2 regions of the Streptomyces sp. NPDC001750 genome follow, and region 1 is predicted to be linked to the other one. Evidence: predicted binding sites of a transcription regulator. Region 1 holds the regulator's gene; the other holds the start of a gene.
What was found. The regulator HrcA, encoded in region 1, represses chaperone genes, less so after heat shock. The targets are predictions, from matches to a motif close to TTNGCACTCNGNNNNNCNGAGTGCNAA.
Positions count from the first base shown of each region.

Region 2: groL (chaperonin GroEL) is a predicted target of HrcA. The motif match lies at 9,302-9,328, and genes of this name have one in related genera.

Region 1 is NZ_JBIAUE010000012.1:192,994-207,476, reverse strand. Features, by position in the region: gene ACFYY6_RS20350 (16S rRNA (uracil(1498)-N(3))-methyltransferase) at 1-219, opposite strand, end outside; gene ACFYY6_RS20345 (nitronate monooxygenase) at 216-1,292, opposite strand; gene dnaJ (molecular chaperone DnaJ) at 1,429-2,568, opposite strand; gene hrcA (heat-inducible transcriptional repressor HrcA) at 2,569-3,585, opposite strand; gene ACFYY6_RS20330 (MBL fold metallo-hydrolase) at 3,788-4,561, shown strand; gene ACFYY6_RS20325 (DUF3097 domain-containing protein) at 4,644-5,462, shown strand; gene hemW (radical SAM family heme chaperone HemW) at 5,516-6,757, opposite strand; gene ACFYY6_RS20315 (SpoIIE family protein phosphatase) at 6,851-8,785, opposite strand; gene ACFYY6_RS20310 (AMP-dependent synthetase/ligase) at 9,083-10,972, opposite strand; gene lepA (translation elongation factor 4) at 11,468-13,342, opposite strand; gene rpsT (30S ribosomal protein S20) at 13,558-13,824, shown strand; gene holA (DNA polymerase III subunit delta) at 14,217-14,483, opposite strand, start outside.
Region 2 is NZ_JBIAUE010000019.1:9,725-24,207, forward strand. Features, by position in the region: gene ACFYY6_RS25955 (nucleotidyltransferase domain-containing protein) at 1-189, opposite strand, end outside; partial or broken gene ACFYY6_RS25960 (transposase) at 741-1,016, shown strand; gene ACFYY6_RS25965 (GNAT family N-acetyltransferase) at 1,173-1,742, shown strand; partial or broken gene ACFYY6_RS25970 (transposase) at 1,902-2,169, shown strand; gene ACFYY6_RS25975 (TetR family transcriptional regulator) at 2,705-3,355, opposite strand; gene ACFYY6_RS25980 (cytochrome P450) at 3,494-4,684, shown strand; gene ACFYY6_RS25985 (ferredoxin) at 4,690-4,935, shown strand; gene ACFYY6_RS25990 (hypothetical protein) at 4,995-5,846, shown strand; gene ACFYY6_RS25995 (hypothetical protein) at 6,112-7,353, shown strand; gene groL (chaperonin GroEL) at 7,517-9,139, opposite strand; gene ACFYY6_RS26005 (cold-shock protein) at 9,570-9,776, opposite strand; gene ACFYY6_RS26010 (MoaD/ThiS family protein) at 10,266-10,544, opposite strand; gene thrC (threonine synthase) at 10,578-11,912, opposite strand; SAM riboswitch class I at 11,931-12,058, opposite strand; gene ACFYY6_RS26020 (glucosyl-3-phosphoglycerate synthase) at 12,212-13,207, shown strand; gene ACFYY6_RS26025 (trehalose-6-phosphate synthase) at 13,394-14,483, shown strand, end outside.

The DNA of each region.
Region 1 (14,483 bases):
CTCCTCGTGAATCCCCGTCAGATCCATGACCACGAGCCGGTCCTTGCCCTCGGCGGCCCTGACGACGCCCTCCGTCCAGCGGCCCGCGCCGTCCGTCAGCACGACGTCCTCGCCGGGACGCAGCCGCTTCACCGAGACGGCGTGCCGCCCTTCGGGTCCTTCCAGCACGAACTCCGGCCCGTCGGGGACCTCGTCGACGACGAAGACGGGTGCGGTCATCGCGTGCCCCCCGCGTTCAGCGCCGCCCGCGCGGCGTCCAGTTCCTCGACGAGGAGGCCGAGCAGCCGGCCGGCGGGCACCTCGCGTGCCATCCGGTGTCCCTGCCCCGCCCACAGGGCCATGCCCTGGGCGTCCCCGGACGTGGCCGCCGCCTTGCGCAGTCCGACGGTCAGGTAGTGGATCTGGGGGTAGGCGGCGGGGGCGTACGGACCGTGCTCTCGCATGAAGCGGTTGACCAGCCCACGGGCGGGACGGCCGGAGAACGCCCGGGTCAGGGCGGTCCCCGCGAACAGCGGATTGGTCAGCGCCTGCTTGTGCAGCGGGTTCGCGCCGGACTCGGGGCAGACGAGGAACGCCGTGCCGAGCTGCGCCGCCTGGGCGCCCGCGGCGAGCACCGCGGCGATCTGGGAGCCGCGCATCAGTCCGCCCGCGGCGACGATCGGCAGCTCCACGGTCTCGCGGACCTGCGCGACCAGGGAGAGCAGGCCGATGCCGGTGCCGTCGTTCAGCGGGTCGTCGCGGTGGGTGGACTGGTGGCCGCCCGCCTCCACGCCCTGCGCGCAGACCGCGTCGGCGCCCGCCCACTGGGCCGCCTGGGCCTCCTCGGGCGTGGTCACCGTCACGACGGTGTACGTGCCGACGTTCGCGAGCGCGTCGAGGGTGTCGCGGGTCGGGCAGCCGAAGGTGAACGAGACGGCCGGGACGGGATCGTCCAGGAGGACGGCGAGCTTGGCCTCGTAGCCGTCGTCGCCCCCGCCGGCGTCCGGGTCGCCGAGCGGGGTCTCGTACCAGGCACCCTCGCCCGCGAGCTGATGCCGGTACACGTCGACGGCGCTCGGGTCGGCGAGGTCGGGCTGCGGCATGAAGAGATTGACGCCGAAGGGCCGGCCGGTGAGCGTGCGCAGCCGCTTGATCTCGTTGTACATGCCGTCGGCCGTCTTGTACCCGGCGGCGAGGAAGCCCAGCCCACCCGCTTCCGAGACGGCTGCGGCGAGCTCCGGACGGGACGTACCGCCCGCCATGGGGGCCTGCACGATCGGATACCGGCAGAGATCGGTCAACACGGATGACATGACCGCATCGTGTCACGTCCGGCGCGCCCCGGCGTGCGCGGGACGCGACCGTGCGCCGTTCCCCGTCGGACGGAGAACGGCGCACGAGGTCCGCGGAAACCCGCGCCGGGCCGCTCGACGACCCGGGCGGGGCCCGTCAGCGGCCGTTGAAGGCGTCCTTCAGCCGGGAGAACAGCCCCTGCTGACCGGGCTGGAACTGGCCGGTGGGCCGTTCCTCGCCCCGCATCTTCGCCAGTTCGCGCAGCAGTCGTTCCTGCTCCGGGTCGAGCTTCGTCGGGGTCATCACCTCGACGTGCACGACCAGGTCGCCGCGTCCGCCGCCCCTCAGATGGGTGATGCCGCGTCCGTGCAGCGGGACCGACTGGCCGGACTGCGTGCCGGGCCTGATGTCGACCTCCTCCAGGCCGTCGAGCGTCTCCAGCGGCACCTTCGTGCCGAGCGCGCCCGCCGTCATGGGGATCGTGACGGTGCAGTGCAGATCGTCGCCGCGGCGCTGGAACACCGGGTGCGACAGTTCGTGGATCTCCACGTACAGGTCGCCGGCCGGGCCGCCGCCGGGGCCGACCTCGCCCTCGCCCGCGAGCTGGATGCGGGTGCCGTTGTCGACACCCGCCGGGATCTTCACGGTGAGCGTGCGGCGCGACCGGACGCGGCCGTCCCCGGCGCACTCCGGGCACGGGGTCGGCACGACCGTGCCGAAGCCCTGGCACTGCGGACAGGGCCGCGAGGTCATGACCTGGCCCAGGAAGGACCGGGTGACCTGGGAGACCTCGCCGCGCCCGCGGCACATGTCACAGGTCTGGGCGGAGGTGCCGGGAGCGGCGCCCTCGCCGCTGCACGTGGTGCACACGACGGCCGTGTCGACCTGGATGTCCTTGGTGGTGCCGAACGCCGCCTCGGCGAGGTCGATCTCCAGCCGGATCATCGCGTCCTGGCCGCGCCGGGTGCGCGAGCGGGGCCCGCGCTGCGACGACGTACCGAAGAACGCGTCCATGATGTCGGAGAAGTTGCCGAAGCCGCCCTGTCCGAAGCCGCCCGCGCCGCCACCGCCGCCGGAGGCGGACAGCGGGTCGCCGCCGAGGTCGTAGACCTGCTTCTTCTGCGGGTCCGACAGCACCTCGTAGGCGGCGTTGATCTCCTTGAACCGCTCCTGGGTCTTCGGATCGGGATTCACGTCCGGGTGCAGCTCGCGGGCGAGCCTCCGGAATGCCTTCTTGATCTCGTCCTGGGAGGCGTCGCGGCGCACGCCGAGTACGGCGTAGTAGTCCGTGGCCACTTACGACTCCGCCAGGATCTGTCCGACGTAACGTGCCACTGCGCGTACCGCTCCCATCGTTCCGGGGTAGTCCATGCGGGTCGGTCCGACCACGCCGAGTTTGGCGACTGCCTCGCCGCCCGAACCGTAGCCGACTGTGACGACGGACGTGGAGTTCAGTCCCTCGTGGGCGTTCTCGTGCCCGATGCGTACGGTCATGCCCGAGTCCTTGGCCTCACCGAGCAGCTTCAGCAGCACGACCTGCTCCTCCAATGCCTCCAGCACCGGCCGGATCATCACGGGGAAGTCGTGTCCGAAGCGGGTGAGGTTGGAGGTGCCGCCGATCATCAGGCGCTCCTCCGTGTCCTCGACCAGGGTTTCGAGCAGGGTGGAGAGCACGGTGGACACGGTCCCCCGGTCCTCGCTCTCGAAGGATTCCGGCAGGTCCTGCACCAGCTGCGGGACGTCCGGGAATCGGCGCCCGACGACCCGGCTGTTGAGACGGGCCCGCAGATCGGCCAGCGAGGTCTCACCCATCGGGGCGGGGCAGTCGATCATGCGCTGTTCGACCCGGCCGGTGTCCGTGATCAGCACGAGCATCAGCCGGGCGGGGGCCAGCGACAGCAGTTCCACGTGCCGCACCGTCGACCGGGTCAGCGAGGGGTACTGCACGATGGCGACCTGCCGGGTCAGCTGCGCGAGCAGCCGGACGGTGCGGCTCACGACGTCGTCGAGGTCGACCGCGCCGTCGAGGAAATTGTGGATGGCACGGCGCTCCGGCGACGAGAGGGGCTTGACGCCCGCGAGCCTGTCGACGAAGAGCCGGTAACCCTTGTCCGTCGGGATACGCCCGGCACTGGTGTGGGGCTGGGCGATGAAGCCCTCGTCCTCCAGCACCGCCATGTCGTTGCGGACGGTGGCCGGGGAGACCCCCAGCTTGTGCCGCTCGGTGAGCGCCTTGGAACCGACCGGCTCCTCGGTGCCCACGTAGTCCTGAACGATGGCGCGCAGCACTTCGAGTCTGCGTTCGCTGAGCATCGCGCGCACCTCCAGGTATCTGGTTCAGCGGTGGTTCCCGGGCCGTACCCGATTTCTTTCCCCAGGGATCCGCCTGGCACTCTGTCGGCGCGAGTGCCAGCCATCCCCCGGTCAGTGTACGGCGGCCGACTGGGGACCTAGCAAGGGCGACCGGCCACGTGATCGCGAGACCGTACCGGTCCGCTGCCGATAGCGTCCCGGTATGGACACCTCTTGGGAAGAGTTCGGCTGGGAGCGGATCGGTCACGGTACGGGACGGCGCCGCCTGCCCGGCTGGGACGCGACGACCGCACTGGTGGCCGGGGCGGAGGGCGTGCTGCTCGTCGATACCGGGTCCACGCTCCGCGAGGGGGCCGGGATCCGGGACGGGGCGCGGGCCCTGCTCGGCCGTGAGGTGACGCATATCGCACTCACCCACCCCCATTTCGATCACGTTCTGGGCACCGCGGCGTTCCCGGGCGTCCGGGCGGCCGGGGACGCCCCGGGCTCCGGGGACGTCCGGGTGTACGGGGCGGCCGGCACGGCGGACCTGCTGAGGAGCGGAAGCGGGGCGGCGGATCTGCGCTCCGACGCGGTACGCCACGGGGTGCCCGAGCACGAGGCGGCCAGGGCCGTCGCCGCGCTGGTGGCGCCGGATCACGAGGTGCGCGACGAGCGGACGGTCGATCTGGGCGGCGGCCGGCGCGTATTGCTGGCGAATCTGGGCCCCGCGCACAGCGGCCACGATCTGGTGGCGGTCGTGCCGGGCTCCCCCGCCGTGGTGTTCTGCGGCGATCTGGTCGAGGAGTCCGGTGAACCTCAGGCGGGCCCGGACGCGGCCTTGGCCCGCTGGCCGGCCGCGCTGGACCGGCTGCTGGCACTGGGGGGCGAGGACGCGGTGTACGTCCCGGGGCACGGGGCGGTGGTGGACGCCGCGTTCGTCAGGGGCCAGCGCGACCGGCTGGCGGCGCTGCACGGGGGACGCACGGGCCCCTGAAGGCGGCGGGAGGGCGGGCTCGCGGCGCGCGAGGCGGGCCCCCTCGGCGTGTCGTGGGCCGTTCCCGTCCTATCGTCGTCCGATGCGCAGCTACCAGCCGGACCTGACCCCGCCGTGGAAGAGGTCCGCCCCCGTTCCCGAGGTCCCCGCCGAAGCCGATCTGGTCGTGGAGGAGGTCTCCACCGGGTTCTGCGGTGCGGTGATCCGCTGCGAGAAGACGGCCCAGGGGCCGACGGTGACCCTGGAGGACCGTTTCGGCAAGCACCGGGTGTTCCCGATGGAACCGCGCGGCTTCCTGCTGGAGGGCAAGGTGGTCACGCTGGTGCGGCCGTCGGCGGCTTCACCGGCGCGCCCCGCGCGTACGGCCTCGGGCTCGATCGCGGTTCCGGGAGCGCGCGCCCGGGTCGCGCGGGCGGGGCGGATCTATGTGGAGGGCCGGCACGACGCGGAACTGGTCGAACGGGTCTGGGGCGACGACCTGCGGATCGAGGGCGTGGTCGTCGAGTACCTGGAGGGCGTCGACGACCTTCCGGCCGTCGTGCGCGAGTTCTCCCCCGGCCCGGACGCCCGGCTCGGCGTCCTGGTGGACCACCTGGTCCCGGGCTCCAAGGAGTCCCGGATCGCGGAGCAGGTGTCGGACGCGAACGTGCTGGTGGTCGGCCATCCCTACATCGACGTGTGGGAGGCCGTGAAGCCGTCGTCCGTGGGCATCGCCGACTGGCCGGTGGTACCGCGCGGCCAGGACTGGAAGACGGGCGTGTGCCGGGCGCTGGGCTGGGAGGAGAACACCGGCGCCGCCTGGCAGCGCATCCTGTCCTCGGTGCGCTCGTACCGGGACCTGGAGCCGACACTCCTGGGTTCGGTTGAACACCTGATCGATTTTGTGACGGCGCCCGAATGAATGCGTGACGATCCCCGGATCCGGTCCCTCCGGCAGCTGACGAGCGGGGCCCCTCAGTCCACCAGGTCCCGCACCACCGCGTCGGCCAGCAGGCGTCCGCGCAGGGTGAGCACCGCCCTCCCCCGTCCGTACGGCTCCCGCTGCAACAGTCCGTCCTCGACCGCACGGTCGGCCGCGGCCAGACCCTCCGGCTTCAGCAGGGACAGCGGGCAGCCGTCCGCGAGGCGCAGTTCCAGCAGGATCCGCTCGACCCGCCGGTCCTCGGCGGAGAGGATCTCCCGCCCGGCGCCGGGCGAGCGCCCCTCGGCCAGCGCCTGCGCGTACGCCCCGGGGTGCTTCACGTTCCACCAGCGCACGCCTCCGACGTGGCTGTGCGCCCCCGGTCCGGCGCCCCACCAGTCGGCCCCGCGCCAGTACAGCTCGTTGTGCAGACAGCGGGCCTCGGGCGTGCGGGCCCAGTTCGACACCTCGTACCAGGAGAAGCCCGCCGCGGTCATCGCCTCGTCCGCGATCAGGTACCGGTCCGCGTGGGCGTCGTCGTCGGTCATCGAGATCTCGCCGCGCCGGATGCGCCGGGCCAGCCCGGTGCCCTCCTCGACGATCAGCGCGTACGCGGACACATGGTCCGGACCGGCCCCGATCGCCGCGTCCAGGGAGGCCCGCCAGTCGTCGTCGGACTCGCCGGGCGTGCCGTAGATCAGGTCGAGGTTGACGTGGTCGAAGCCCGCCGCGTGCGCCTCGGCGACACACGCCTGTGGCCGTCCGGGGGTGTGCGTGCGGTCCAGGACCTTCAGCACGTGCTGCCGGGCGCTCTGCATGCCGAACGAGATCCGGTTGAAGCCGCCCTCCCGCAGTTCGGCGAGATACGCCGGACCGACGGATTCCGGGTTCGCCTCGGTGGTGATCTCGGCGTCGTCCGCGAGACCGAACTCGTCGCGGATCGCACCCAGCATCCGGACCAGGTCGGCGGCGGCCAGCAGGGTCGGCGTCCCGCCGCCGACGAAGACCGTACGGACCCTGCGCGGGTCGTCGCCGAGGACCTCGCGGGCCCGGCGGACCTCGCCGATCAGATGGGCGGCGTAGTTGTCCCGGGAGGCCAGGGCGCCGCCGGAGCCGCGCAGCTCGGTCGCGGTATAGGTGTTGAAGTCGCAGTAGCCGCAGCGGGTCGCGCAGTAGGGCACGTGCAGGTAGAAGCCGAGCGGACGGTCGGCGGCGCCTTCCAGGGCATGGCGGGGCAGCGCCCCGTCGTCGGGCACGGGTTCACCATCGGGCAGTACGGAAGGCATACCGCCCATTGTCCCCCGTCGGGCGGCATCGCCCGGCCATGCCCATGACGCAGGCCCGGAGGCATGCCCTTGACGCACGCCCGTGACGGCGGGCGCCCGCGCTCACCCCGCCTGGAGCACCAGCAGCGCCAGGTCGTCGTCCGGCGGGCGCTCGGCGAACTCGTGCACGGCCCGTTTGATCCGGTCCGCGATGCCGTCCGCCGACAGGCCCGTGCAGTCGGCCAGCGCCCGGGCCAGACCGTCCCCGTCGTCGAACATCAGCGTTCCGGACCGCCGCTCGGTCACCCCGTCCGTGACGCACAGCAGGCTGTCGCCCGGCGCCAGGTCGAAGCTCTGGCTCTCGTACGCGACGTCGTCGAAGAGGCCGAGCAGCATCTGCGGCTCGGCGGCCGGGCGCACCTCGCCGTCCGGCCGCAGCAGCAACGGCAGCGGATGGCCGGCGCTGGCCAGGGTGCAGCGCACGCCGCCGTCCGGCAGCGGGACCAGCTCCCCGTACAGCAGGGAGAGGAAGCGGGACTGCCCGGTGTCCGCGGTCTGCTGGCCGCCCGCCGCGGCCACCATGAGGGCGGCCGCCTCGGCCGCCTCCATCGCGTCGTCGAGGAGCAGCCGGTTCAGCCGGTCCAGCACCTCGCCGACGCCGAAGCCCTCGCGGGCCAGCAGCCGCAGCCACGGCCGGGCCAGGCCGGTGACGACGGCGGCCTCGGGGCCGCTGCCCTGGACGTCGCCGAGGACGAAGCACCAGCGGTCGCCGGGGCACGGGAAGATGTCGTAGAAGTCGCCGCCGACGACCCCGTCGTCGCTGGGTTCGTACACCAGCGCGCTGGTCACCCCGGGGATGTCGGCGACCTTGCCGGGCAGCAGCGCCCGCTGCAGGATGCGGCTGATCGTGGCCTGCCTGGTGTAGGCGCGGGCGGCGCCGACGGCGAGGCCGACCCGGCGGACGAAGTCCTCGATCAGGGCGGTCACTTCGTCGGGGACGCGCCCCGCGCCCTCCCGGCCGAGGAGCACGGCGCCGAGCGTGCGGCCGCCCGATGTGATGCGGTAGGCGAGGGCTGCCCGCGCGTGCGCCTCCGGCTCCTCCCCTCCCGCCCCTTCCTCCTCGCCCCAGGGCCAGGGCAGGCAGACGGGACCGGTGCCGACCCGCTCGGGCAACCGGATGGGGTCCTGTTCGAGCACCGTGCGCAGCGGCACGGTCTCGGTCTCGTCCCGGTGCCAGACGCTGGCGAGCCGGGGCACGGCCACCGGGCCACCGTTCTCCGGCTCCAGCCATATCGCGCACCAGTCGGCGAGCCTGGGCACCAGTAACTGTCCGGCGAGCGCCGCGACGATGTCCTCGTCGAGCTGACCGGCGAGCAGGTCCGAGGCTTCGGCGAGGAACGAGAGCGCGCCCCGGCCGGCCCAGTCCGCGTCGTCGCGCAGGGCGCGCCGGGCCGTGGGGGCGAGCAGTTCGGCGGCGCGCAGCCCGTGCTGGAACCCGGTCTCGGCGGACGGTTCGGGGAAGGGGTTCCAGTCGTCGACGGGGAGCCGGGCCCAGACGGTCTTGAGACCCGTGCGGTACGTGATGCCCCAGCGCTCGGCGAGGGTGCCGACGAGTTGGAGGCCGCGGCCGTACTCGGCGGGATCGCTGGGCGCGGCGAAGCCGGTGGCGGCCGAGTCGTCCGCCGGGCCGCCGTCCTCCGGGCGTTCGCCGCGCACGGCGCGGGCGGGGTGGTGGTCGGAGACCTCCAGCACCAGGGCCGCGGCCTCGTCCTCGGTGGCCTCCTCCAGCCGGCACAGCAGCTCGACGTTGGTCCCGGCGTGCACCACCGCGTTGGTGACCAGTTCGCTGGCGACGACCGAGGCGTCGTCGGCCAGCCGCTCGCTGACACCCACCGCCGCGGGCAGTCCGCTCCCGGTCCACTCGGTGAGCGCGGCCCGCACGAACCGGCGGCCGGCGGAAGGGGCAAGGAGATTTCCGGGCAGAGATGTACGGGCCACCGGCCGCTCATCCGCACGGCCGACGGTGATACCGGGACGCTGAACGATGTCCCGCTGCAAGGGAATGGACCCCACGGCGCAGCTCCTGACCTGTTCTCGCTCTGGCTGTTCTCGTTGCTGTCTGTTCTCGCTGGAAGCCTCTGACGACACCGACAGACTGACAGATGGACCAGGTCCATAAGCGGCGAGTTGCCGAAGTGAGCGCAGAAGAATACGGACCGGCCGCATGGCGCGGCCGGTCCGAAAGCCCCTGTCACCGCACCGCGCGGGCCCGGATACCGGGCCTCACGGGGTGCGGTGGGGGCCGTTGCGCCGGGCGCCCCGCGGATGCCGCCGCGCCCTGGCGAGATTGCGCGGTTACACCTCGCGGGCCCCCACGTACATGTCCTCGATGAGGTCCTTGTACTCGCGCTCGACGACGGGCCGCTTCAGCTTCAGACTCGGCGTCAGTTCGCCGTGCTCGATGTCCAGATCGCGGGGCAGCAGCCGGAACGTCTTGACGGTCTGCCAGCGTTGCAGCCCCTCGTTGAGCCGCTGCACATAGCCCTCGATGAGCTCGACGGCCTGCGCGGAGGCCACCACCTCGGCGTACGGCTTCCCGCCCAGGCCGTTCTCGGCGGCCCAGCCGAGGATGGTCGGCTCGTCGAGCGCGATGAGGGCGGTGCAGTAGTTGCGGTTCGCGCCGTGCACCAGGATGTTCGAGACGAACGGGCAGACCGCCTTGAACCGCCCCTCTATCTCCGCCGGGGCGATGTACTTGCCGCCGGACGTCTTGATCAGGTCCTTCTTGCGATCGGTGATCCGGAGGTAGCCGTCCACGGACAGTTCGCCGATGTCCCCGGTGTGGAACCAGCCGTCCGCCTCCAGCACCTCGGCGGTCTTCTCCGGCTGCCCGTGGTAGCCCTGCATCACGCCGGGGCCGCGCAGCAGGATCTCGCCGTCGTCGGCGATCCGCACCTCGGTGCCGGGAAGCGGCTTGCCGACGGTGCCGGTGCGGTACGCCTCGCCCGGGTTGACGAAGGAGGCGGCGCTGGTCTCGGTGAGGCCGTAGCCCTCCAGGATGTGGATGCCGGCGCCCGCGAAGAAGTAGCCGATGTCGGGGGCGAGTGCCGCGGAACCGGAGATGCAGGCGCGCAGCCGGCCGCCGAAGGCCTCGCGGATCTTGGCGAAGACGAGGGTGTCGGCGATCTTGTGCCGGGCCCTGAGGGCGAACGGGACGGAGGCCGCGCCGGTGCGCCGGAAGTTGTCCTGCGAGGCCACCGCGTACTCGCGGGCGACCCCGGCCGCCCACTGGAAGATCTTGTACTTCGCCCCTCCGCCGGCCCGAGCCTTGGCGGCGACACCGTTGTAGACCTTCTCGAAGATGCGGGGCACGGCGGCCATGTACGTCGGCTGGACGATCGGCAGGTTCTCGATGATCTTGTCGACCCGGCCGTCCACGGCGGTGACGTGACCGACCTCGATCTGACCGGAGGTGAGGACCTTGCCGAAGACGTGCGCGAGCGGCAGCCAGAGGTACTGGACGTCGTCCTTGGTGATCAGGCCGGTCGCCACGGTGGCCCTGGCCATGTACGACCAGCTGTCGTGCGGCAGCCGCACGCCCTTGGGGCGGCCGGTCGTGCCGGACGTGTAGATCAGGGTGGCCAGTTGGTCGGACGTGATGGAGGCGACCCGCTTCTCGACCGCGTCGGGGTGCTCGGCCAGGTAGCGCGCGCCCCGGGCCTCCAGATCGGCGAGGGTGAGCACCCAGCCCTCGGGGTCGCCCTCGGCGGGTCCGGCGTCCTCCGGGTCGACGACGACGACATGGGCGAGGTTCGGCAGCCCTTCGCGGCGTTCGCGGGCCTTGGCCAGCTGCTCCGCGTTCTCCGCGATCAGCACCCGGCTCTCGGAGTCGGAGAGGATGAACGCCGACTCGTCCGCGTTGGTCGACGGATAGACCGTGGTGGTGGCGGCGCCCGCGCACATCACGCCGAGGTCGGCGAGGATCCACTCCACCCGGGTGCTGGAGGCGAGCGCGACCCGCTCCTCCGGCCGCACACCCAGGTCGATGAGTCCCGCCGCGATCGCGTACACCCGCTCGGCGGCCTCGGCCCAGCTCAGCGACTTCCAGTCATCGGGTCCCTCGCCGGTGGCCGAGGGGGCCGGGTAGCGGTACGCCTCCCCGTTCGGAGTCGCCGCCACGCGGTCGATGAAGAGGTTCGCCACGGAGGGCGGTCGGTTCTCGATCTGGGTCTGTGTGTCGCTCACGACATCCTCCGGGCCTGCGGCAGTACTTCACGACCGGCTGCTGGTCGCTGCTGGTGGCTAGTGCCGCTCCCGGCAACGTTTGCCGGTCACGGCACTATGTGTGGCTGCTTGTTTCCTGCTGAGCTGTTCGTTTCCTGCTGGGCTGCTGTTTCCGTTCCCTCGGGCCGGCACCGCGTTCCTTCGTGCGCCCGCGTGCTCGCCGTCCCGCCCGGGCCGCGCGTCCACGTGGGGCGCACGTCCCGCGCGAGCCGGACGCGTTCCGCGCGGCCGCGACACCCGTCCCCCGCTGCTCACCCCGCGCTACCCGGTCCCACTTGTTTAACTGGCGAGTAACTACGAGGCCGTGATCAGGGTAGAGCGCCCGCGTCCGCCGCGTAAGAGGCAAGGGGCCGCCGCTTCATAACAAACGGGCCCCCGTGTCGCGCGGTACGTCGCGACACGGGGGCCCGTCGGGGCCTCACGGGGTGCCACCCCCGGGCGGGGGAAGGGCGGGGGCTACTTCTTGCCCTTGCTCTCCCCGCCGGACTCGTCCGTGGACAGCACCGCGATGAAGGCCTCCTGCGGCACCTCCACGCTGCCGACCATCTTCATCCGCTTCTTGCCTTCCTTCTGCTTCTCCAGCAGCTTCCGCTTACGGGAGATGTCACCGCCGTAGCACTTGGCGAGGACGTCCTTGCGGATGGCGCGGACGGTCTCACGGGCGATCACCCGGGAACCGATGGCCGCCTGGATCGGCACCTCGAAGTTCTGCCGCGGGATCAGCTCGCGCAGCTTGGCGACCAGCCGCACGCCGTACGCGTACGCCTTGTCCTTGTGCGTGACGGCGGAGAACGCGTCGACCTTGTCGCCGTGCAGCAGGATGTCGACCTTGACGAGCTGGGCGGTCTGCTCGCCGGTGGGCTCGTAGTCGAGGGAGGCGTAGCCGCGCGTCTTGGACTTCAGCTGGTCGAAGAAGTCGAAGACGATCTCGGCCAGCGGCAGGGTGTAGCGGATCTCGACCCGGTCCTCGGAGAGGTAGTCCATGCCGAGCAGGGTGCCGCGCCGGCTCTGGCAGAGCTCCATGATCGCGCCGATGAACTCGCTGGGCGCGAGGATCGTGGCGCGCACGACGGGCTCGTGCACCTGGTCGATCTTGCCCTCGGGGAATTCGCTCGGGTTGGTGACGGTGTGCTCGGTGCCGTCCTCCATCTCGACGCGGTAGACCACGTTGGGCGCGGTGGCGATGAGTTCGAGACCGAACTCGCGCTCCAGGCGCTCCCGGATCACGTCGAGGTGGAGCAGCCCGAGGAAGCCGACGCGGAAGCCGAAGCCGAGCGCGGCGGAGGTCTCCGGCTCGTACACGAGGGCGGCGTCGTTGAGCTGGAGCTTGTCGAGCGCCTCGCGCAGGTCCGGGTAGTCCGAGCCGTCCAGCGGGTACAGCCCCGAGAACACCATCGGCTTGGGGTCCTTGTAACCGCCCAGCGGCTCGTCCGCGCCCTTGCTCTGGGAGGTGATCGTGTCACCGACCTTGGACTGCCGGACGTCCTTCACACCGGTGATGAGGTATCCCACCTCACCGACGCCGAGACCGTCGGCCGCGGTCATCTCCGGGGAGGAGACCCCGATCTCCAGCAGCTCGTGGGTGGCGCCGGTCGACATCATCCGGATCCGCTCGCGCTTGTTGAGCTGGCCGTCGACGACACGGACGTACGTGACCACGCCGCGGTACGAGTCGTAGACCGAGTCGAAGATCATCGCGCGGGCGGGGGCGTCGGCCCGGCCGACCGGGGCCGGGATGTCCTTGACCACCCGGTCGAGCAGCGCGTCCACGCCGACACCGGTCTTCGCGGAGACCTTGAGCACGTCGTCCGGCTGGCAGCCGATGAGGTTGGCCAGCTCCTCGGAGAACTTCTCCGGCTGCGCGGCCGGGAGGTCGATCTTGTTGAGCACCGGGACGATGGTGAGGTCGTTCTCCATCGCCAGGTAGAGGTTGGCCAGCGTCTGGGCCTCGATCCCCTGTGCGGCGTCGACCAGCAGGATCGTGCCCTCGCAGGCGGCGAGCGAGCGGGAGACCTCGTAGGTGAAGTCCACGTGGCCCGGGGTGTCGATCATGTTGAGGACGTGGGTGCGGCCCTGGTCCTCGCCCGTGGTCGGGGCCCAGGGCAGACGGACCGCCTGGGACTTGATGGTGATGCCGCGCTCGCGCTCGATGTCCATGCGGTCGAGGTACTGGGCGCGCATCTGCCGCTGGTCGACCACGCCCGTCAGCTGGAGCATCCGGTCGGCAAGGGTCGACTTGCCATGGTCGATGTGCGCGATGATGCAGAAGTTGCGGATCAGCGCCGGGTCGGTACGGCTCGGCTCGGGCACGTTGGTAGGAGTCGCGGGCACGCAGGGTCCTGATTCTTGAGACGCCGAACGCCGTGTCTCGGGTCGATGTCGGTTCGGTCGGATCGATACGTAGCCTCCATCGTCCCATGGTTACGGGGCGGAGACCGGTTTGGGCCGGTCGGAGCGCGGCTGGTACCGTTGACAGCTGTGCTTCGCGACCCTCCCGGGCCACGGGGCACACATCGAAGATCCAACGAACCTGAAAAGGCTCTTTCGTGGCGAACATCAAGTCCCAGATCAAGCGGAACAAGACGAACGAGAAGGCGCGCCTGCGCAACAAGGCCGTCAAGTCTTCGCTCAAGACCGCTATCCGCAAGGCCCGTGAGGCCGTCGCCGCCGGTGACGTCGAGAAGGCCACCACGGCCGCTCGCGACGCCTCCCGTGCGCTCGACAAGGCCGTCTCGAAGGGTGTCATCCACAAGAACGCCGCCGCCAACAAGAAGTCGGCGCTGGCCTCCAAGGTTGCCTCCCTCCAGGGCTGAGCCGTCTGAGATCCACCTGCCGGAACGGACCAGCGGGCCCTCTCTCCCGCCCCTGCCCGGCCCCCGCGCCGCACACCGAACCTGCGTTCGCCACGCGGGTGCGGCGCACCAAGCGTGAACCGAAGGCCCCGGCCTCAGCTCTCCCCAGAGCGAGGCCGGGGCCTTCGGCGTACGCGTTACGGGGAGGGAGAGGCCTTCGGCGCAGGCGTTCGGGGGGCGGGGTCTTCGGCGTAGGCGTTCCTGCGGACCCTGAAGGCCCGGGGCCGCGGTCTTTCCGGCGGATCAGGGCCGCGGCCGGGGCCAGGTCTGTCCGGCGGATCAGGGCCTAGGCCAGGCGTGTCCGGCCCTGATCCACCGGGCAGGCCCTACCGCCCCCGCCGCCCCTACAGCCGCTACCGCCCCGACCGCGCCGCCCGCGCGATCGCGACCACGGCCTTCTCCAGGGCGTACTCCGGATCGTCTCCGCCGCCCTTGACCCCCGCGTCGGCCTCCGCGACCGCCCGCAGGGCGACGGCCACCCCGTCGGGTGTCCAGCCACGCATCTGCTGCCGCACCCTGTCGATCTTCCACGGCGGCATCCCCAGCTCACGGGCGAGGTCGGCGGGCCGCCCGCCGCGGGCCGAGGACAGCTTGCCGATCGCCCGTACGCCTTGCGCCAG
Region 2 (14,483 bases), on a different contig from region 1:
ACCGTCGAACTCGGGGAGCCGGTCGTCGTGGACGTAGAGGTACGCCTCGATGTCCGAGTGGGTGTCGGCCTCGCCCAGGGTCCAGGACCCGTAGAGCAGGACGCCTTCGAGACGGTCGTCGGCGTGGGCGATCCGCCGCAGCCGGGCGATGCGGTCGTCGAGGGCGGGGCATGCGGAACGAACGGACATGATGGGTCCTGTCTCCTGAATCACGCGCGCCGGGCAGGCACGCTGACGAAGCCCGGCACGCGCCGGGCGGATCGGTGCGGATACCGCCGTCCGCTCAGGAGAAGTTGCAGCCCATGGCCGCCATCTTCGCAGAGTGCCCACGCCCGGCCCCGCCCCTGTAGCCCGAAGGAACGAGGACGGCGCACGCACACTCCGCCGAGTGGGAGTTTTCGGCCATGCATATCGTTTCGATGAGAATCATTCCGCGGCGCAATCATGCGGCGGTGATCTCATCGAATCGCACGACTCACCGTCCCAAGTCCCTTCTCTCCGCCGGGCTCGGCGCACTCACCGTGCTGTCCCTGCTCCCGGCGGTTCCGGCCGCCGCGTCGGCCCCCGCCGAGGACGCGTCGCCGCGTTCCGCCGCCCAGTTCTCACCCCGTACGGTGACCCGACCGAGCGGCGGACCTCCGCCCACCTCGACTCGCTGCAAAACCGGCCGGAGCGGCTGAGTGCGTTCTTCAAGGCGCTGCCCGAGGCGACCGAGTTCCTGATCAAGCTCGCGGGCGAAAGTCTCACGGATCGACATCAGCCACGAGTACGAGTACGCGGCCAGGACGTACGGTCTGCGCTGCACCGAGCTGAAGGACCTCGCCCGCGCGTCGCTGGAGTACACGTTCCGCGACGGTCGCAGGCTGTGGGTCCGCGGTTCCGCACCCACCGGCTACCGCATGGTCGCCGCCTGCCGGGCCGGCATCTCGCTGCACCTGGCTTCCGATGGCGCCTCGGCGGCCGTCGACTGGCGGCTGTTTGTGCCCGAGAGCTGGGATCCGGCCTCGCCGAAGGCCGATGTGGCCGAGGTGGCCCGCCGCACCAAGTGCGGCTGCCGAGCGCTGCTCTTGAAAAGGCGTGGCTGCAGGGTCTTGAAAAGGCGTGGCTGCCGGGCAGCCGTGATGCGAAAATCAGTCCGCAACTTGATCCACATCCGCGTCCAGGAGGTCCGCATGGACGTCGCCTCGCTGCTGCCATTGACCACGGCCCGGTTGTCCCTTCGTCTGTTCACTCCCGGCGACGCCGACGACCTGTACGCCTACCAGAGCCTGCCGAGCGTGGCGCGCTACTTGTACCGGCCGGCGCATACGCGTGAGCGCAGCGAGCAGGTTGCCGCCGAGCGCGCGGCGCAGACGGCCTGGCGCGCCGACGGGGACAAGCTGGCGCTCGCTGTCTGCCGACGCGATGAGCCCGGCGTCCTTGGCGAGGTGAGCCTCGCCCTGGCCGATGCCCGCGCCGCCCAGGCCGAGATCGGCTGGACTCTCGACCCAGGTCACCAGGGGCACGGCTACGCGACCGAGGCGGCCGCGGCGCTGGCCGGGTTTGCCTTCGACACGCTGGGCGTGCACCGGCTCTACGCACGGCTGGATGTGGAAAACACCGGGTCCGTGCGGGTCTGTGAGCGCCTCGGGATGCGCCGGGAGGCGCACCTGGTCGAGAACGACCTCGACGGGGATCGCTGGGGCAGCGAGTACATCTACGCGGCGCTGTCCGCGGATCTTGGCAGTCGATCAGGCGATTGAGCCCGACGCCGCCTCCTGTTCGTGATCTTCCAGATGGGAGAATCCTGGTATGTCCGGTGGGGGTGGCCTGTTCGAGGTGGATCCGGCGGCGGTGGTGAAGCCGGAGACCGCCCGACGGTGGCAGTGACGAAGACCTTCCGGGCGTTCGCCCCCGACCGGATGCTGATGCTGCCGCCGTCACTGGATGAGTGGCTGCCCGAGGGGCATCCGGCCCGATTCGTGGCCGAACTGGTCGACGAGGCGCTACCTGGGCCCGATCCTGGCGTCCTGCACCGAGAAGCGCGGATTCCCGCCGTATGACCCGCGGTTGATGGTCCGGCTGCTGATCTACGGGTACACCACTGGAGTGCGCTCGTCGCGGGCGATCGAGCGCAAGTGCACCGATGATGTGGCCTTCCGCTATCTGGCCGCGGGGGCGGGGCCGGACTAGTGCCGCATCAGGCAACGTTTGCCCCGTCGCACCGTCCGGCACGCACTCCCCCAAGGCCTCAAGGGCCAGGGGGACCCCCTTCGGCGTTGGCCGAAAGCCCACGTAGCCCTTCCCCAAGCTCTCGACTTCGTTCGAGCAGGGGAGACCCCATCCGAGGGCTTCCGGCCGCCTTGCGATCAATGGGGTCTCCCCTGCTCGAACAAGGCTGAGAGCTTGGGGAAGCACCGGACGCCGCTCCTTCCGGGCAAACCTTGCCGGTCACGGCACTACCGGTCGACATCCCGGTTCAGGGCCGGCACCTGGACGCCCTGGCCGGGAGCTTCACCCAGTCGCTGGCAGCCCGCGTCGAGGAGCGCCTGACGTAAACCCGCACGGCACACCGGTGCCCCGCGCGACACCGTTGACCCCGCGCGTGCGAGAGCCGGTCACGGCGCACACATGGCCGGGCCCGGCCCCGGGGCCTGAGCTCCGGGGCCGGGCCCGCCGCGTTCCTCGTCCCGTTCCCCGCCCCACTCCCCCACCGCCGCTCCCGCTACCCCTGCCGCTCCCGCGCACCCGGCTCCTGCTCCCGCTCCTGTTCCGGCGCCGACCAGAGGTGCCCGAGCGCACCGAGCACGAGCCGGCAGACGTCGTCCGGCTCCGCCCCGGCCAGCGGCTCGCGGGCGACGACCGTCCGCATCAGGCCGATTCCGAGCAGCCACGCCATGGCCAGATCCGCGCGCAGGGCGCCGTCCGCCGTACCGGAGAGCCCGGAAAGCGCCTTCTGGTACTCCTCCCCCAGCTCCCGCAGGGTTCCGGCCGCTTCGTCGCCCCGACCGATGGACCGCAGGTAGACCTCCAGGGTGCGGTCTCCCGTGTCTCCCGCGCTGCGGGTCAGCATCGAGCGCAGGGCGGTCTCGAAAAGCTCCTCGGGCGGGGTGGCGCGCAACTGCTCCAGTCCGCCCTGGGCCAGGACCTCGGTGAGCAGCCCCTGCTTGGAGCCGAAGTAGCGGAACAGCAGTGCCTGGTTGACCCCCGCCCGTGCCGCGATGCTCCGTACCGTCGTCGCCTCGTAACCCTGTTCCGCGAACAGGTCGTGGGCCGCGTCCAGCAGACGACGGCGTGTGGCGGCGGCGTCCCGACGAGGCGTGGCGGCGGCGTCCCGGCGGCGCTGTTGGAACGGCAGGGCGGGGGCGGACTCCATGTCGGCCTTCCTCTCGGACCTCTCGGAGCGGCCCGTAAGGATAACGGCCGTAATGCGTCGTTGACCTGCCGTACGGCCACTCCTACCGTTGTAAGCAGCTGCTTACATAACGAAAGCCGCTTACCACCGGAGGTCGCAGTGACCACAGCAGACGTCACCCCCCTCGCCTATCCCTTCAACACCGCCGCAGGGCTGGAACTCTCCGAGGAGTACGAACGCGTACGCGACCAGCAGGGTCTGTTACGCGTCCAGATGCCCTACGGCGAGCCGGCCTGGCTCGTCACCCGTTACGCGGACGCCCGGCTGGTCCTCGGTGACCAGCGCTTCAGCCGGGCGGCGGCCCTCTCGCACGACGAGCCCCGGCAGTCCGAGGGGCGGCGCGACAGCGGCATCCTCAGCATGGACCCGCCCGACCACACCCGACTGCGTTCCCTGGTCGCCAAGGCGTTCACGGTGCGCCAGGTGGAGAAACTCCGCCCGCAGGTACGGGCGTTGACGTCGGACCTGCTCGACGAGATGGAAGCGGCCGGCCAACCTGCCGATCTGGTCGATCTGTTCGCGCTTCCGCTGCCGGTCGCGGTGATCTGCCGAATGCTGGGCGTCCCCACCGAGGACCGCCCGAAATTCCGCGTGTGGAGCGATGCCGCGCTGTCCACGAGTTCGCTCACCGCCGAGGAGTTCGACCGCAACCGCGAGGAACTGCGGGCGTACATGGCCGAGTTGATCGCGCAGCACCGTGCGGAACCGCGCGACGACCTGATGACGGCCCTGATCGAGGCCCGCGACGGCCGCGACCGGCTCTCCGAGCTCGAACTCGTCGATCTGTGCGTCGGCATCCTGGTGGCCGGACACGAGACCACGGCGTCGCAGATCCCCAACTTCGTTCTCACACTGCTGGATCACCCGGACCAGCTGGCCCGGCTCAGGGCCGAACCCGGACTCATCCCGAACGCGGTCGAGGAGCTGCTGCGCTTCGTGCCGCTGGGCAGCGGATCCGGTCAGCCCCGTTACGCCACCGAGGACATCGAGGTCGGCGGAACGCTCGTCCGGGCCGGGAGCCCGGTCCTGGTCGCCATCGGCGCGGCCAACCGCGACGCACTGCGGTTCTCCGCCCCGGGTGTGCTGGACGTCGCCCGCGAGGGTAATCAGCACCTGGGATTCGGCCACGGCGTGCACCACTGCCTGGGCGCCCCGCTCGCCCGGCTGGAACTCCAGGAGGCGCTGAGCGCCCTGATCGCCCGCTTCCCGGGGCTGCGGCTGGCGGACGACGTGACCTGGAAATCCGAGATGCTGGTGCGCGGCCCGCGCGTCATGCCGATCGGCTGGTGACCGCCATGACCGATGTCACCAAGTGGAACGTACGCGTCGATCCGGAACTCTGCCAGGGATCGGGCATGTGCGCCGGAACGGTCCCCGAGGTGTTCGCGCTGGACGGGATGCGTGACGGGCGCGAGCACGCCCGGGTCAAGGCCGACGGGATCGAGCCGGACGAGCGGGTCCTGGACGCGGCCGACATCTGTCCCGCGCTGGCGATCACCGTGCACGACGGCACATCGGTCATCGCCCCGAGCCGCGACTGAGCCCCGTCCGGGGTCCGGCGGACCTCCCGCCGGACCCCGGACCGCAGACCACACACCCGATGGCCAACCCGGGCTACGGCAAGCGCTCCACCCCCTCGCAACTCCCCCGCACGGGCCACGACTTCGCGCACCTTCCGGCCCGCGAGGCGTCCATCGCCGCCTACCTCGACCAGCTGCCCGAGGGCGCCGACATCTCCGTGAAGACGCTCGCCAAGGTCCTCCCCTACGGACAGTGCGCCCTGCGGACCGCCCTCAACAGGCTCCAGGACGCCGGGCATCTGCGACGCGGCAGTGAATGCGTCGGCGGCGACCGGACATTGCTGTGGGTGACTCGCACGTTCTTCTCCCGTACCGCGCGGGACGACGACTGGTGGGCGGCGTTCACCCGGGGCGACGTTCCCCCGGAGCAGCGCCGACGGCCCACCCGTTCCCGGGCGTTCGTGCTGCTCGCCGCCCTCGGCCACAACGCCCCCTCGCTCACCCTGGCGGAGAAGGACTGCACGGCACTGGAACCGCTGATCACCGAATGGTTCGAGCGCGGCGCCACGGAGGCGGAACTCCTGCACGCCCTCACCGACGGTCTCCCCAACCCCGTCCACCACGCCCCGGGCCTCGTCCGTACGCGGCTGGTCGACAAGATGCCGCCCGATCGCGCGCGCATCGCGGCCTCGACCGGAGCGGCGGCACCGCGCCCGCTGCTGCGCACCCTCGAATGCGGCGAGTGCCGCGCCCCCGGCCCCGCGGAGGCCCTGATCGGGGGCCGCTGCGGCCCCTGCCGCGGCACTGCCGACAAGGCGCCCCCCGCCGGACCGCTCGGAGCCGTTCCCCCGTTCCACGTCCGCGACCGGATGAGCGAGGTCCGGGCCGGGCTGATCCCGCGCTCCGAACGGCCGTCCAGGCTGCGGCCGTAGCGGAACGCCCCGCTGCGGCTGGGGCGGAACTCGCTTGCGGCGCGACCGCCCCCGGAGCCGGCCGGAGCGGCCGTGCCGGTCGGAGCAGCGGTGCCGGACGGTGTGACCACAGCGCTCGGCACGCCTCACGACCCTCACCAGCCCCCACATGTCCGAATCCGGCTCCCACCTGGGAGTGGTTTGATCCACTTCTTCCACCCGGCCGCTACTCCTCGTGTTCACCATGACGCCTGTTGTGATGAACCGGCCCAAAGGGGAACGACCTGTGTCCGAACCGACCCGCGAGCAGATCGCCTCGGCGCTGCGGAGCAAGCCTCCTATCGCCCTGACTCCCGGCCTCCGTCTGGAGGCCGAGCCGCACGGCGCCCTTCCGCTGCCGCCCAGTACCGTGTGGGACCTGCCGGGCGGCACCGCCTGGGTGTATTTCGGCGAGGGGAACCGGGATCTCGTACGGCCCGTGATCCTGGCCGACGGATTCAACACCGGGCCGAGCAGTCTGGACTTCTCCTGGGAGGGCCTGGAGTTCGGCGACTACGCGCTCATCAGCGAACTGCGCCGCCGGGGACACGACGTGATCCTCCTCGGGTACCACGAACGCAGTGCGTCGGTTCTGGACAATTCCCGGACCGCGCAGGCCGCGATCATGCGTGCGATCGCCGAGCGGCGGGGCGACACACCACTGGCCGTCGGCGGGTTCGGCATGGGCGGCCTGGTCACCCGGCACGCGCTGGCCAAGCTGGAGCACGAGCGCGTGGACCATCGGACCGCGTTGTACTTCTCGTACGACAGCCCGCACCGCGGTGCCTGGATCCCGGTCGCGCTCCAGGCGTTCGCGCACTACATCAAGGTGCTCGACAGCCGGTTCTCCGACCAGATCAACAGCCCGGCCGCCCGCCAGTTGCTGTGGCGGCACATCGAGGAATGGAACGGCGTACCGGCGCAGAGCGACGAACGCACCGCGTTCCTCGCCGAGATGAGGAACGTCGGCGAATGGCCGCGCAGGCCGCGGCTGATCGGGGTCGCCAACGGCACGGCCGACGGAAGCGGCACCGATGTCCGGGCCGGGGAACTGGCCCTGGAGGGCAAGGGACTGTCGGTCGTCGGCACCGAGCTCTACACCCAGGCACCGGGCGACGGCGAACTCGTCGCGAAGCCCAGGGTGGTGACCCTGAAGTCCAACGAGGTACGCACGTCCGGCCTCCCGTCCATCGACGGCGCCCCCGGTGGTTCGCTGGAGGGCTTCGGCATCCTCGCCGACGGTTTCAACGCCCTCAATCCGATCCTGGGCTTCAAGACCGACGTCCGTATCCGCTCGCACTGCTTCGTGCCGTCCGTCAGCGCGGTCGACATCCGCGACCTGGACACCGACGAGGATCTGTACGCGGACATCTCCGCGCTCCCGTCCGAGGACAGCGGGCTCGACGAATTCCGACTGGCCTCCCGGAACGAGGGCCACACCCTCGTGACCGAGGAGCTCTGCACCTGGCTCCTCGACCGGCTCCCGTAGCGTCGCGAACGCCGCGGACCCGCGAAGACCGCGAACGTCGTGGCGACGTCGTAGCGACGTTCGCGGTCTTCACGGCACGGATACGGCGCAGGCCCCCGGGACCAGGAGGTCCCGGGGGCCTGCGCTACAGCGAAGCTGTGCCGGACTTGCCGATCCCGTGGGATCAGAAGTCCATGTCACCGCCCGGCATGCCGCCCGGAGCGGCCGCGGCGGCCTTCTCCGGCTTGTCGGCGATGACGGCCTCGGTGGTGAGGAACAGCGCGGCGATGGACGCGGCGTTCTGCAGGGCGGAGCGCGTGACCTTCGCCGGGTCGATGATGCCCTCGGCGATCATGTCGACGTACTCGCCGCTCGCGGCGTTCAGACCGTGGCCGACGGCCAGGTTGCGCACCTTCTCCACGACGACGCCGCCCTCGAGACCACCGTTGACGGCGATCTGCTTCAGCGGGGCCTCCAGGGCCAGCTTGACAGCGTTGGCGCCGGTCGCCTCGTCACCCGAGAGCTCCAGCTTCTCGAAGACGGCCGAGGCCTGGAGCAGAGCCACGCCACCACCGGCGACGATGCCCTCCTCGACGGCGGCCTTGGCGTTGCGCACCGCGTCCTCGATGCGGTGCTTGCGCTCCTTCAGCTCGACCTCGGTCGCGGCACCGGCCTTGATGACGGCCACGCCGCCGGCCAGCTTCGCCAGGCGCTCCTGGAGCTTCTCGCGGTCGTAGTCCGAGTCGGAGTTCTCGATCTCGGCACGGATCTGGTTGACGCGGCCCTGGACCTGGTCGCTGTCACCGGCGCCGTCGACGATCGTCGTCTCGTCCTTGGTGATGACGACCTTGCGGGCGCGGCCGAGCAGGTCGAGACCGGCGTTCTCCAGCTTGAGGCCGACCTCCTCGGAGATGACCTGACCACCGGTGAGGATGGCGATGTCGCCGAGCATGGCCTTGCGGCGGTCGCCGAAGCCCGGGGCCTTGACGGCGACGGACTTGAAGGTGCCGCGGATCTTGTTGACGACCAGGGTCGACAGGGCCTCGCCCTCGACGTCCTCGGCGATGATCAGCAGCGGCTTGCCGGACTGCATGACCTTCTCCAGCAGCGGAAGGAGGTCCTTCACGTTGCTGACCTTGGAGTTGACGATGAGGATGTACGGGTCGTCGAGGGACGCCTCCATACGCTCCATGTCGGTGGCGAAGTACGCCGAGATGTAGCCCTTGTCGAAGCGCATACCCTCGGTGAGCTCCAGCTCCAGACCGAAGGTCTGGGACTCCTCGACGGTGATGACGCCTTCCTTGCCGACCTTGTCCATGGCCTCGGCGATGAGCTCACCGATCTGGGTGTCGGCGGCGGAGATGGAGGCCGTCGAAGCGATCTGCTCCTTGGTCTCCACGTCCTTGGCCTGCTCCAGGAGAGCGGCGGAGACGGCCTCGACGGCCTTCTCGATACCCCGCTTGAGGGCCATCGGGTTGGCACCCGCGGCGACGTTGCGCAGACCCTCGCGGACGAGAGCCTGGGCGAGAACGGTGGCGGTGGTCGTACCGTCGCCGGCGACGTCGTCCGTCTTCTTGGCGACCTCCTTGACCAGCTCCGCACCGATCTTCTCGTACGGGTCCTCCAGCTCGATCTCCTTGGCGATGGACACACCATCGTTGGTGATCGTGGGGGCGCCCCACTTCTTCTCAAGGACGACGTTGCGACCCTTGGGGCCAAGGGTGACCTTGACGGCGTCAGCGAGCTGGTTCATGCCGCGCTCGAGACCGCGCCGGGCCTCCTCGTCGAACGCGATGATCTTGGCCATGTGAAGTGGTCCTCCCGGACAGGGGTGGATTTTCTCCGGACCGAGTGGCGCCCGCGACGGACGGCCTGCGTACCGGTGGTTCCTTGCCCCACCGGCGCTGCGGACCTCACCGGCCCGGCCCAAGTTCTGTCACTCTCACCCGGAGAGTGCTAACGCCAATGATTAGCACTCGACCCCCGGGAGTGCAAGCGTCCCCCTCGGGATGTGGACAACCCCGAACGCCGGATCCAGGCGGAGGGCGGACACCCCGGAACCCGTACGGGCGCGTGGTCCCGGCCGGTCTCCCGCCGCGCCGAACAGCCAGGAACGTTCCTGGGCGGCCGGACCCCCGGAAGGTTCCGGGAACGCACGCGGGGCCCGCCCCTGGGTGCTCCCCGGGTACGGGCCCTGCGTACGTGAGTGGTGTCGTTGGTGGCCGACCGCGCCGAACTCAGCCGACGGCGAGCTTGACCATGTCCGCCTGCGGCCCCTTCTGGCCCTGCGAGATCTCGAACTCAACTCGCTGACCCTCTTCGAGGGTGCGGTAGCCGTCCATCTGGATCGCGCTGTAGTGGACGAAAACATCCGCACCACCGTCGACCGCGATGAAGCCGTACCCCTTCTCCGCGTTGAACCACTTGACGGTGCCCTGAGCCATGCCTAACTCCCCTATTACTGGCCCTTGCGCAGGACCGCACTTCGCGGACCCGGGTCAGAACTCACCCTCCGACAGGAGAGGGTGTGTGCGCCGGAACGCGTCGACCGCGGCTGAATGTATCTGCCCAACTGCCCTCTGCAACAGGTCAATCGGACGAGAATTCCGGGCAGCATCGATCGCCCGGATCTGAAGAATTCACAAGATCCCGGGGCAAGTCGGGCCGGGCAAAGGTGACTTATGACGCAGGAAGATCACACACTTTGGCCACTTCTTATCGTGACCGGGCGCATTCTCATTGGCGGGCGGCACGCGAAGCTGGGGGGACTTCCCCCACTCTACCCCGCTCAACCATGCAGAATTGCCCCCTCCGTTTTCTCTCGGAGAGGGCAATTCGGATAACTCGTGAAGTCGTCCCGGTCGGAGACCGGCCAATGACCGACGACGGCGACCGACCGGTGACCGGCCGCGGTGCGGGGAGCCTTCGGACCGTCAGCAGCCGCCCGCCACGGCGGGGATGATCGAGATGCCGGCGCCGTCCGGGGTCGCCGTCTCCAGGCCGTCCTCGAAGCGCACGTCGTCGTCGTTCACATACACGTTCACGAAGCGGCGCAGCTTGCCCTGGTCGTCCAGGACGCGGGCGGCGATGCCGGGGTGGTTGCGCTCCAGGGACTCGATGACCTGGGAGAGGTTCTCGCCCTCGGCCGGGACCTCGGACCGGCCGCCCGTGTAGGTGCGGAGGATGGTGGGGATGCGGACCTTGACGCTCATGATGGGTGTGCCTTTCTTCGGTCGCGGTGGGGATCAGGCGGTGGCGAGGCCGGCGGCGCGGAACGCGTCCAGGCTCGGGCGGATCGTCGCGGTCGCCTGCGAGGTGGCGGCCACCGCGTCCAGGGTCTTGAGGCCGTCACCGGTGTTGAGGACGACGGTGGTCAGCGACGGGTCGAGCACCCCGTTCTCGATCAGCTTCTTCGTCACACCGACCGTCACCCCGCCCGCCGTCTCCGCGAAGATGCCCTCGGTGCGGGCCAGCAGCTTGATCGCGTCGACGATCCGCTCGTCGTCCACGTCCTCGACCGCGCCGCCGGTGCGCCGGGCGATGTCCAGGACGTACGGGCCGTCGGCCGGGTTGCCGATCGCTAGGGACTTGGCGATGGTGTCCGGCTTCTGGGGCCGTACGACGTCGAGACCGGCCTTGAACGCGGTGGAGACCGGGGAGCACCCCTCGGCCTGGGCGCCGAAGATCTTGTACGGCTTGTCCTCGACCAGCCCCAGCCCGATCAGCTCCTGGAGCCCCTTGTCGATCTTCGTGAGCTGCGAGCCGGACGCGATCGGGATGACGATCTGGTCGGGCAGGCGCCAGCCGAGCTGCTCGCAGATCTCGTACGCCAGGGTCTTGGAGCCCTCGCCGTAGTACGGCCGCAGATTGACGTTGACGAAGCCCCAGCCCTCCCCGAGCGGGTCGCCGATGAGCTCCGAGCAGAAGCGGTTGACGTCGTCGTAGTTGCCCTCGATGCCGACCAGCTCGCCGCCGTACACCGCGGCCATGACGACCTTGCCCTGCTCCAGGTCGTGCGGGATGAACACGCAGGAGCGGAAGCCGGCGCGGGCGGCGGCGGCCCCCACCGCACCGGCGAGGTTGCCGGTGGAGGAGCAGGAGAGAGTGGTGAAACCGAAGGCTCGGGCGGCCTCGACGGCGATCGCGACGACGCGGTCCTTGAAGGAGTGCGTCGGGTTGCCGGAGTCGTCCTTGACGTACAGGCCACCGGTGACGCCCAGCTCGCGGGCGAGGTTGTCGGCCTTGACCAGCTTGGTGAAGCCGGGGTTGAGGTTGGGCTTCTCCGCGACGTCGGCGGGGACCGGCAGCAGCGGCGCGTACCGCCAGATGCTGTTCGGTCCGGCCTCGATGCGCTTCCTCAGCTCCTCCGGGGAGCCACTCGGCAGGTCGTACGCCACTTCGAGCGGCCCGAAACAGGACGCGCAGGCGAAGATCGGACCGAGTGCGAAACGCTCGCCGCATTCGCGGCAGGAGAGCGCCGCGGCGGGTCCGAGATCGAGGTCGGCGGGCACGGTGCCGGCGGAGGAATCGTCGGCGGAAGAGGTGTTCGCTGGAGCGGTCGCAGCGGTCTGCACGGCCATGATGGGGGAGGCCCTTTCTCCTCATCTTCCTTGCGACGCGTTTCGTCGCAAGCCGGAATTGGCACCTTCCCCACCGTGACCTCGCGGTCGGCAGGAGGGTTGCCGGGACGTCAACGGGCCGTTCCCTCAGTCCCTCTGGATGAGCGCTGTGGCACTGGAGCGATGCTCCAGGCATTTGTCGGCGGACCGACCCCGGCATGCGACGGTCGTCCGCGTTGTTCAAGACTGTAACCGAAGCACCGGACCGTCGAGATAGTCGTCCGAACCGCGAGATGGATCACATACAGGGAGTATCGACCGTGCTGGAAGAGGTCGAACGCTGGCTGACCAGGCGTTCCTGGTCGGCCGCCGACCGTCCGCTGGACCGCCTCCTGGCCGCCAAGGCGAAGGACCCGCGGCGCGGGAGCGTGAGTGTCGTCCTGCCGGCGCTGAACGAGGAGGCGACGGTCGGCGGGATCGTCACGACGATCCGGCGCGAGCTGATGGAGAAGATCCGGCTGGTCGACGAACTCGTGGTGATCGACTCCGGTTCCACGGACGCCACCGCGAAGGTGGCCCGGGAAGCCGGTGCCCGGGTGGTGCACCGGGACGACATACTCCCCCGGATACCCGCCGTGCCCGGCAAGGGCGAGGTGCTGTGGCGCTCGCTCCTGGTGACGCACGGTGACATCGTCTGCTTCGTCGACGCCGATCTGAGGGACTTCTCGGCGGACTTCGTCTCCGGCATCGTCGGCCCGCTGCTGACCGACCCGGAGGTCTGCCTCGTCAAGGCGATGTACGACCGGCCATTCGGCAACGGACCCGTCGGCCCGGCCGGCCCCGCCGAACCCGCCCCCGGAGGGGCCGCGGCCCAGGGGGGACGGGTCACGGAGCTGGTGGCCCGGCCGCTGCTCAATCTGCACTGGCCGCGGCTGGCCGGCTTCGTCCAGCCGCTGGGCGGCGAGTACGCGGCGCGCCGCTCCCTGCTCGAACAGCTGCCCTTCCCCGTCGGGTACGGGGTGGAGCTGGGCCTCCTCGTCGATGCACTGCACACGGTGGGCCTGGACGCGCTGGCCCAGGTCGACGTGGGTGTGCGCAGACACCGCCACCAGGACGGCCAGGCGCTCGGCCGGATGGCGGCGACGATCTACCGGACCGCCCAACTGCGCTTGTCCAGGGGTCACTTGGTGCGCCCGGCGCTGACCCAGTTCGAGCGCGGCGAGCACGGCTTCGTCCCGCGCACCCATGCGGTGGACACCGAGGAGCGGCCCCCGATGCGCGAGATCGAGGAGTACGTCTCGCGCCGTGCGGCGTGACGCGAGCGCGCACCGTACGACACCACCGCGGAACCGCGGAAACCATGGGACCGTTCACGGGGCGCCCGTGGGGGCACGGGAAACCGTCGGGAACCACGAGAGCCGTGCGCACGCCACCCGGGTGCCGCCGAACGTCGTCCGGCTTCGCACGTTTGAGTGGTTCCTGATCGGGCTAGATTCCGCAACATGGTCCCCGAGCACGAAGCCCAGTCCGCCGAAGCCGGTGTTCTCGTCGCGTCGAACCGCGGCCCGGTGTCGTACACCCTGAGGACGGACGGAACGCTCGACGCGAAGCGTGGCGGGGGCGGGCTCGTTTCCGGGCTGAGCGCCGTCGAGGACAAGCTCTGGGTGTGCGCCGCGCTCGGCGACGGGGACCGCGCGGCGGTCCGGCGCGGGGTCGGCGAGCCGGACGTGCGGATGCTCGACATCGACCCGGCCGTCCACACGGACGCGTACAACGGCATCGCGAACTCGGTGCTCTGGTTCCTCCACCACATGCTGTACCAGACCCCGCTGGAGCCGGTCTTCGACCCGGAGTTCCGGCGGCAGTGGGCGTCGTTCGAGACGTACAACCGGGCCTTCGCCGAGGCTCTCGCCGAGGAGGCGGGCCGGGGCGCGGCGGTCCTGGTGCAGGACTACCACCTGGCGCTGGTGCCCGGCATGCTCCGCGAACTCCGCCCCGACCTGCGGATCGGCCACTTCTCGCACACCCCGTGGGCGCCCGTCGACTACTTCCGGCTGCTCCCCGACGACATCGCGGAACAACTCCTGCGCGGCATCCTGGGCGCCGACCGTGCGTGCTTCCTCACCCGGCGCTGGGCCGACGCGTTCACCGCCTGCTGCACGGAGTTCCTGGGCGGCACGGGACGGACCGGGATCGGGGTGCACGGACTCGGCGCGGACGCCGACTTCCTGCGCCGGCGCGCGCACGAGGCTGACGTGGACGAGCGGATGGCCGCGCTGCGCGAGCAGATCGGCCCCGGACGGAGGACGATCGTGCGGGTGGACCGGACGGAGCTGTCCAAGAACATCGTGCGCGGCCTGCTCGCCTACCGCACGCTCCTCGACGAACGGCCCGAATGGCGCGAGCGCGTCGTCCATGTCGCCTTCGCCTACCCGTCGCGGCAGGACCTGGCCGTCTACCGCGACTACACCGCAGAGGTCCGGCAGGTCGCCGACGCGATCAACGAGGCGTACGGAACGCCGGGCTGGACGCCGGTCGTACTGCACGTCAAGGACGACTTCGCGCGCTCGCTCGCCGCGTACCGGCTGGCCG